2 linked regions of the Parashewanella spongiae genome follow. Each later gene encodes a partner of the first gene's protein in a complex. Links are inferred from orthologs where the notes say so. Each region holds a gene or a part of one and is shown on either strand. Other genes may lie near its edges.

Evidence for each region.
Region 2: the proteins of E2I05_RS02510 (region 1) and dsbC are in contact, whole or in part, in a crystal structure (PDB 1JZD), measured with the Escherichia coli proteins. The link is inferred for Parashewanella spongiae from one-to-one orthologs.

What each region holds. Positions count from the first base shown.
Region 1 is NZ_CP037952.1:708,190-714,510, forward strand. Bases 1,305-4,296 are described here. They hold E2I05_RS02510 (protein-disulfide reductase DsbD), read right to left. Parts: upstream 3,706-4,296; coding sequence 1,903-3,705; downstream 1,305-1,902. Other genes in these bases: E2I05_RS02505 (hypothetical protein), read left to right, coding at 1,305-1,481; E2I05_RS02515 (FxsA family protein), read left to right, coding at 4,268-4,296. Also shown: E2I05_RS02500 (phosphoribosylaminoimidazolesuccinocarboxamide synthase), read left to right, coding at 1-315; more of E2I05_RS02505, read left to right, coding at 444-1,304; more of E2I05_RS02515, read left to right, coding at 4,297-4,786; ubiquinone biosynthesis accessory factor UbiK, read right to left, coding at 5,022-5,279; E2I05_RS02525 (multidrug efflux RND transporter permease subunit), read right to left, coding at 5,378-6,321. UniProt on the Escherichia coli protein: Required to facilitate the formation of correct disulfide bonds in some periplasmic proteins and for the assembly of the periplasmic c-type cytochromes.
Region 2 is NZ_CP037952.1:4,813,675-4,816,616, reverse strand. Bases 53-2,942 are described here. They hold dsbC (bifunctional protein-disulfide isomerase/oxidoreductase DsbC), read right to left. Parts: upstream 1,916-2,942; coding sequence 1,190-1,915; downstream 53-1,189. Other genes in these bases: xerD (site-specific tyrosine recombinase XerD), read right to left, coding at 2,108-2,942; recJ (single-stranded-DNA-specific exonuclease RecJ), read right to left, coding at 53-1,108. Outside these bases: more of recJ, read right to left, coding at 1-52. UniProt on the Escherichia coli protein: Acts as a disulfide isomerase, interacting with incorrectly folded proteins to correct non-native disulfide bonds.

The DNA of each region.
Region 1 (6,321 bases):
ACACCGGATTCTTCACGTATTTGGGATGGTACCTCGTACCGAAATGGAAGGGTTGTTGAAAACTCAAAAGAAAGTTTTCGTCAAATGTTATTAAGCCACTTTCCTGATCCAGATATCTTATTAAATAAAAAACGTATGCCTGAACGTGAAGCTTTAGCGCGTAATAATGCTTTACCGCTAAAGTCGATGATGGACGTATCAAAAACTTATTTAGACATTGCGAGTAAAGCAGTAGGGACTCAGATTAAGGTCCCAGAACATCCTAAGGATGAAATTATTAAGATATTACGTTCCGAGTATCAACTGATTGTTTAAGTTGGATAAAGCCATACATGAAATGTATGGCTTTTTTGTTGGTATCTACAGAAAAGAGATAATCTCGCTCAAGGTTTTAAAGTTGTTACTATACTTATAAATATAGTTAATTATTCTTGAGTTCACGGATGACCACACCCATAAAAGGCCACTGGCAAAAACCGCTTGTTGAAAAAATGAAGCCTAGTGAACTACAAAATATTGTGGATCACACAAAGATACTTGAAGGTGAACGTTTTAGAGTGACGTTTACCATGCGCCATCCAACCACAGGAAAATTAAAAAATAAAACGTTTCTAGTTAGCCACGATGGAGCAAACTTTAAAGTTAAATATGCAACGCCTTGGCAAAAACTCATGGCAAAATTCCACGGCGCTAGTCAGGTAGCTAAAGAGCTAAGCGAAAAACTTAATAGCCATAATCCGTTGGTTGTTAAAGAAAATGAAATTGAAAAGGTGGGCAAACATCGAACTCACCATCGTAATGTTATGGATTTTAATGCCATCCCTGAAAGTATTACAGGTAGTAAACCTTTAATCATTTTCGATGTTGATGAAGTGATATTAGCCGCTAAGATAAAATTTGATGATGTGAGCGGTAAGCATGTCTCCGACAACTCTAAAGTTGATGCAATCGGTGGTCCGTCAGAGTTTAAAGCGGTTATTACAAAAATTACTGAAAAAGCACAAGGTGCCAAAATTTTATTATTGACAAACGGACGAGGAACACGCTTTAAACTACAACAAGCGGGTATTGAATTAGGAAGAGATATTACTATCGATGAAATTCCTCCTAAACCTTATGGCCTGAATAGCAAGCAGTATACAAGATGGAGGGAGCTGCAGAGTGAAAAAGGAGGGAGGTTAAAACGATTCCTTGATTTTCAAAAAACTCAAGGCAAAGAATATGACGAAGTCCATTTTATTGATGACAATACTGTTAACCTAGATAGTCTTACTGAAGAAACCAACAAAAGGGGATTACGTTGCCACACCTATGATTTTATTGGTGCCATTAAAGAAAGCAATTTTAAGTGGGCAATACAAAATCCTAAAAACCTAAATTCCCAAGGAAAAGTAAATTGGCCTAAGTTCTACCATAAAAAACCAGAAGAAATAACACGGCGCGCAAACTTTAATTCCTTAAAATCAAAATTTCAGAAATGAACTAAGCAAATAATATCAATTACAGTAATTAAATGCTCAACTCAGAGCTATGTATGCGTACAAAGTACAAACGAAATTGGTGAAAACATAGTTATCTACGTTGAGATAATTTTGTGAAGTACTCTTTATAAACACAAAGTGTGTGCATACAAGCTCCCGAAGGGCAAGGCTAAAGGTTTCCATTACTGCGTTGCACGTTCTTGAATTATCCCGACAAAAGCACGAAGTGCGTTGAACGCCAGCTTTGTATGGCGGTTGTAGGGAATATAGTACTTCGAACATGCGCCTTGTACTGAAAACCTTTATCTCTTGCTGAGTGAGAGATTAATTACTGTAATTGGTATTAGTTATTTATGTGGTTGAGCATAATCAGAGGCATTAATAATATTAATTAATACCTCTGAAAAAGGGAAGGTAATGGTTATTTCAGCAATAAATCTAAATGTGATGCAAACTCTTCGGGCCCCATGAAACCAGCGACACGATACTCATCTCTAAGTTGTCCCTGTCCGTCGAAAAACATCAAGGTTGGTAAACCCAGTACATCATAGTTTTCCATGATTTCGATGTCGTCGTCATCGTTACCAGTAACATCGGCTTGAAGTAATACGATTTGATTCATACGTTTTGCAACTTCAGGATCTTTAAAGGTAATGTTTTCGAATTCTTTACAGGCCACGCACCAGTCAGCATATAAATCAAACATCACGACTTTTTCTTGAGCACTTGCTTTAGCTATTTCAGATTTGAGATCAGCAAGGGTTTTAACACGTATAAAGCCATGGTTTTCTTGCTCGCCCACAACGGCATGTTCAGTAGTGGCAAGGTTAAAACCTAGGTGATTCATTACCGCTTGGAAACCATAAGAGAAACTGCCCATTAGTGTAAGGATCAGGATGACTGAGCGGGTAGTTTGCTTCCAGTTAAACTGCGATGCTTTATTCTGATGCATCAAGTAACCTGTTAGGGTGACTCCCCACACTGACCACAGCACATCGGAAACGACACCAGGCCAAATACGGCCGACCATCATGATAGAGACAGCAATCAATAGGAAACCAAAAATGGTTTTGACGATTTCCATCCATCCTCCAGCTCGAGGTAATAACTTACCGCCCGATGTACCCATGATTAACAAAGGTAAACCCATTCCCATGCTTAATACGTATAACGCAATGAAACCGAGGAAAACATTACCTGTTTGTGCGATATAAATGAGGACTCCAGAAAGTGGAGCTGATGTACAAGGTGAAGCAACGAGACCCGAAATTGCGCCCATAGCAAATACGCCAATGAGGTTGCCGCCTTTTTGGTTGTTTGACGCATTATTCATCTTCTCTTGCCATTTTGAAGGCAATTTGAGGTCGTACAATCCAAACATTGACAAACTTAACACGATGAACAGCGTTGCCAGTACAAGTAATACCGCTGGGTGTTGTAGTGCCGCCTGATATTTTAGTCCAGCAGAGGCAACAATTAGACCCAATAATGAATATGTGATCGCCATACCTTGGACGTAAGCCATCGATAAGGCGAAACCTTTTTTCATCGAGAGTTTTTGACCTTGGCCAACAATAATGCCGGATAAAATGGGATACATTGGAAATACGCAAGGCGTTAGAGCCAGACCAACACCCAGACCAAAAAAGATCAGCAAGGTTAAAAATAGATTATCTGTGCTGAGCATTTTGTTCAAAGAATCTTGTTGAGTGATTGGCTCAGAAACACTTTGTTGTGTCGGCGTTCCCGTATTAGTCGTGCCGGGATTGTCAGTAACTTCGGAAAGCTGCACAGTACGCTTGGTAGGAGGATAGCAGAGCTTTCCTTCAGCACAACCCATAAAGGTGACTGTAATAGAACCGTCTTTAATGGCATTTTTTAACGCAACAGGGATTTCGACAAAATTAATGTAGACTTCTTGTTCACCAAAATATTCGTCAGTGTGAATTTTACCTTCGGGTAGTTCGATATCTCCTAAAGTCGCATTTTGGCTTTCAAATTTAAGTTTACTCTTATACATGTAGTAGCCATCAGCCACCACCCAGCTTAACTTAACAATATTACCTTGCTGCTTTGCTTCAAAATCAAATGCTTTTTCTACTGGTAGTAATTCGGGCTCAGAGTTAAAAAAGCTCCCCCCTCCGTTATCAAAAATGCCTTCACTGTGAGCTATTGGCACACATACCAAAAAGCTAATAAAAAGGAGATTAAGTAATTTTTTCATGGGATATCGTTGTTTTCATCCAGTCGAAATACAAAAATGGTAGCGTCGCATATTTGAAAAAAATGTGCAGTAACGCTTACGTACAATCTAGCTCTTGTTTAACCTAAATAAATCGGTTGAACGCACAATTTAACTTTAATCTATTGAAGTTAAATACAAAGTTAAACAACCCGAATTCACCCATCAGGTGAATGCTGAACATTCATATACTTACCAAAATCACCGATAGCTGCGTTATAAATTTTGCAAGTAGAAACGAAGTAACGATAGTTTTGTATGTCGGTAACCACTACTTGCTGCTATTCATGCCTTTCTATCAGTAATTTTTTCTGCGTATATGAATGCTCCCAACCGATTTATTTAGGTTTAACCAAAAATCTCAAGCTGTTTATAGTAAATATTCAAATGAAGATTACTATGTTAATTATAATTATGCTTGATTTGCATTAAGTCTCAATTAACTTTAACTCACTATTTTATTGAGTAGTTTGTGCCTAGACTTGAAATTAGACCGTTTTACCCCAATAAACTATTCATAGACTCTAAAATATTTGGTGTATTCATGTTACCTGTGCTGCTTTTATTATTTATTCTTATCCCAGTATTGGAATTATCTTTGATGATCCATGTCGGCGGTGTAATAGGTACATGGAATACTGTTGGTTTAGTCATATTTACCGCTGTAGTTGGCGGTTCATTAGTACGTAGTCAAGGTCTTGAAACCTTGCACAATGTACGTGCGAAATTGGCTAATGGTGAAACTCCTGGTAAAGAAATAGTCGAAGGGATGATGCTGGCCATCGCTGGGGTATTTCTAGTGTTACCTGGGTTTATTACTGATTTTATTGGTTTATTATTTTTGACACCCATTACTCGTGCGCCTATTGCGGCTTTCATGTTTAAAAGAATGCGAGTAAACATGGTGAACCAAGGTCAATTTAATCAATCGGGTCACAATCCATTTTCTTCAAATGGTTCAGGCCCGAATGACCATAATACCTTTGAAGGTGATTTTGAGCGTAAGTCAGAAGAAGTAAAGCCAGAACATAGAATTGATGATAAGGATAATTCAGAACGTTAGGAAAGTTGCGGAAGAAAGCATATCGATGAGTTCGTGTCACTCCAGCGCAGGCTGGAAACGAAGTTACGATAGTTTTGTATGTCGGTAGTTTAGGGCTTTTGCTTTTTTCTATAAAAGTCACTGGATACCAGCCTTCGCTGGTATGACAAAGACTGGTACCTTCTAAATCGCTAGATCCCTTAGCATTACTTGTATGCTGAAAATTGAGATCAGAATAAGTCTGATCTCAATAGTTTTACTTTACTTGGTCGTTAAACTGACGTTCAAGCTCTGCAACTTGAGATTGTAATAACTCTAACTTTTCTCTCGTTTTTAACAACACATGTTGTTGTACTTCAAATTCTTCTCGAGAAACAAAATCTAGCTTCATCAACTGATTTTGTAATACTTGTTTGCTTTTTTCTTCAAACTCTCCAGCAAACTGTTTTAGCCCTGCTGGCATGTTATCTGTCAGTTGCTTAGCAATTTCTTCAATCTTTTTAGGTTTCAACATAGTCTATTCAATTATTGGAGATGTTAATTAAGATGATACCGCAGCATCATGTAAAAGTCTTTCTACGTAATGCTGCGTTGAGGATTAGCTGATTACCATTAACCTTCGTCAAATACAGGCAATGCTTCATGTTTTTCTGCGATATAAGAATAAATCACAGGTAACACAAATAAGGTGAATATGGTGCCAATCCCAAGTCCGGAGACAATCACTAACCCAATATTAAAACGAGCGGCAGCACCTGCACCGCCAGCCATGAGCAAAGGTATCAAACCTGCTATCATCGCTGCTGTCGTCATTAAAATTGGCCTAAGGCGAATAGAAGCGGCATATTTTATTGCCTCAATCCTATCAAACCCTCTATGTAGTTGTTCTTCTTTAGCGACTTCACACATCAATATACCGTGTTTAGTGATTAAGCCGACCAAAGTAATGAGTCCCACTTGGGTATAGATGTTCATCGACGATAACCCAAAGATATGCGTCCAACCTAACGCAATTAAGGCACCACTGATAGCTAAAGGTACGGAGATTAGGATGACAAATGGGTCTCGAATGCTCTCGAATTGACTGGCGAGCACTAAAAAGATGATCAACAAAGCTAATACAAAAGTGGTGTACAAGGCGCTGCCTTCAGTGACATATTGGCGTGATTCACCCAAAAAGCTATAGCGATAACCTCTGGGCAATTCATTGTCGCCGATGTTTTGTAAGAAACTAATGGCATCACCGATTGCCACACCAGGTTTGGCGACACCACCAACAGTTAGAGAATTCATCTGGTTAAAATGAGGCAAAGAGCGAGGTTCGGTGATCATTTCAATCTCAATTAGGCTAGATAAAGGAATCGAACGACCATCGGCTGCTGTTACGTAATAATGAGACAAGGACTCTGGGCTGGAGCGTAATATTCGCTCTACCTGAGGGATCACTTCATAAGCGCGTCCATCAAGATTAATGCGATTAATGTAGCCCGCGCTCATCATGGTGGATAATGTTTGCCCTATATCTTGCATGGTGATGCCATAGGCACCAGCTAAGT
Region 2 (2,942 bases), 4.1 Mb from region 1 along the record:
AAATGCCGATCACACCTTGATGCCAATCTTGTTGATATACGACTAACCCTTGGGGCAGGTTGTCGTCATTAATATTGAGTTGTTTTAATTTTGCGAGGGCTTCATGTTGCATCCCCGCTTCGATTTCACGGCGTTCTTGATTTAAGCCATCAAGCTCAGCGGCCATGGTACGTGCTTTATTGATGTCCTCACAAAGTAACAATTCTACACCGAGTGACATTTCATCAAGCCGACCAGCGGCATTAAGTCTAGGACCTACAGCAAAACCAAAATCGGATGCAACTACTCGTTGTGGATTTCTTTTAGCAATTTCAAGCAAGGCTGTGATCCCTACTCGGCAGCGACCCGATCGAACTCGGCGTAAACCCGCTTCGACGATGATGCGATTGTTTGAATCTAAAGGGACGACATCGGCGACGGTTCCTAATGCGACAATGTCTAATAAAATAGCAAGATTAGGTTCAATGATGTGTTGAGATTCAAACCAATTTCGACGTTTAAGCTCAGCACGAATTGAACTCATTAAATAAAAGGCAACCCCAACTCCAGCAATAGCCTTACTGGCAAAAGGGCAGTCAGGTTGGTTTGGATTGACAATGGCTGCCGCCTCAGGAAGGGTATCTCCAGCCAAATGATGATCAGTAACCACTACTGGGATATCGAGTTGATTAGCTGCAGCAACACCGGTAATGGAAGATATACCGTTATCAACAGTAATGAGCAGTTCGGCACCTTGTTGAGCGGCAATTTCAACGATTTCAGGGCTTAAACCATAACCGTAATCAAAGCGATTTGGAATGAGATAACTGACACGCTTGGCACCCATCATCTTCAGCGCCAATAAGCAAATGCTAGTTGATGTCGCGCCGTCGGCATCAAAGTCACCGACGATGATGATGGCTTTGTTAGATTCGATAGCGTCACAAATTAAAGTTGCGGCTTGTTGTTGACCCTTCATAGTATCAGGACGTAATAACGACGCTAGGCTGCTGTTACAGTCCCTGACAGTAACCCCTCTGCGTGCGTACAGCTGTTTTAATAAAAATGGTAAGGTTGCAGGCAGGTGTGAGTCATCAACATTTGGACGACGAATAACATTATAATGCACAGAAAGTTCCAAATTGATCAAGAATGAAGAACATAAAAAAGAAGCGGCTTAAGCCGCCTTTTCCAAATCCTAGCGGATTTTTTAGTGGTTTTCTATGGTTTTCAATAACTGTTCAGGCGGTTGATAACCTGGGATGAGCGTGCCGTCATCTAAAACAATAGCAGGCGTACCATTTACGCCAAAGCTTTGCCCTAATTCGTATTGCTGGGCAATGTTAGCATTACAACTTTTATTGGTAACGTCTTTGCCAGCTTTAGCATCGGTCATAGCTTTAAGCGGATCTTTGGCACACCAAATGGCTTCCATTTCGCTAGCTACACTAGAGGGAACTCCTGCTCGAGGAAAGGCTAAGTAGCGAACTGTAATGCCATCATCATTGTATTCTTGCATTTGATTATGCAATTTACGACAGTAACCACAAGTGATGTCTGTGAATACGGTTATCACGTGTTTTTCGTCTTTAGCTTTATAGACCAACATATCAGGTTCAAACTTTTTAAGCTGTTCAACTCTTGGTTTCGCCATGGCGGCTTCAGTTAAATTTTTCATGCGATTATTTAAATCGTACATGTTGCCATGCAACACTTTTGAGCCGTCCTTGCTGATATACAGTATGCCGCGATCTGTCATAGCAAGATAAAGATCTTTAATTGGCGAGTCTTGCATCGCGATGACTTTCACCCCAATTGAATTTTGAAGTTTGGCTTTAATTGCATCAGCGTCAGGTAATGATACTGTCTGGTTTGCGGCGAAGGCGGAAGTCACAGCTAATATACTTAACAATGACAAAATACGGGGTAACTTCATGGATTGTCCTAATCTAACTGGTTTAGAGTCTTATATTTTAGACCTGAGTATTTGCTTAAAAGTTACAAGCTTATTTTAACTAAAGCAAATGAAGGATTCTTTATTCAGGTAATTATACCTGTAAACAATGAAAGTGCATGAGTTTAATAGTTTAATAATCAAATGCTTTCGCTGCTTTCTGGCAATGTTGTACTAACCACGAGGATGATGTTCACTGTGTAATTCTTGTAATCGAGCATTAGCCACGTGAGTATATATTTGTGTGGTCGACAAATCACTGTGACCTAATAAAAGCTGTACTACTCTGAGATCGGCCCCGTGGTTAAGTAAATGAGTGGCAAAAGCATGTCTTAATGTGTGTGGTGATAAATGGGCGTTGATACCAGCGCGGATACTGTACGTTTTGATCCTATGCCAGAAAGTTTGGCGGGTCATTTGTGTGCCGCGTTTAGAAGGAAATAACACGTCAGAAGGTTTATTCTTTAATAAATCATTTCTGACAAAGTTTATGTACTGTTCAACTTGCTCTGTGGCAATTTCTCCTAACGGGACTAAGCGCTCCTTGCCTCCTTTACCAGTTATCCTCACTACGCCTTGACGTAAACTTAGTTGCTCAACTGTTAATGATACTAATTCGCTGACTCTAAGCCCGGTAGCGTATAATAGCTCAAGCATCGCGGCATCTCGAGCTTCGATTGGATCGTTATTCGAAGGGGCGTTTAGTAGCTTTTCGACTTCGATTTCCGTCAAGCTTTCTGGTAATCGTTTTGAGAGTTTAGGCGATTGAACCAAGGCTGTTGGATCTTCAGTAATGATTTTTTTTGTGAGTAAGTAACGAAATAATCGTCGCATGCTGCTGAGTAACCGAGCACTACTGGCATTAGATGCACCGTCACTGAAACGTTTTTCTAGAAAATCTTGTATATCAGCACGAGTAGCAGTGGTCAGTGAAGCACGCTTTTGTTGAACAAACTTATCAAGGTGACGCAGATCAGTACGATAGGAGGCTAATGTATTATCGCTGAGT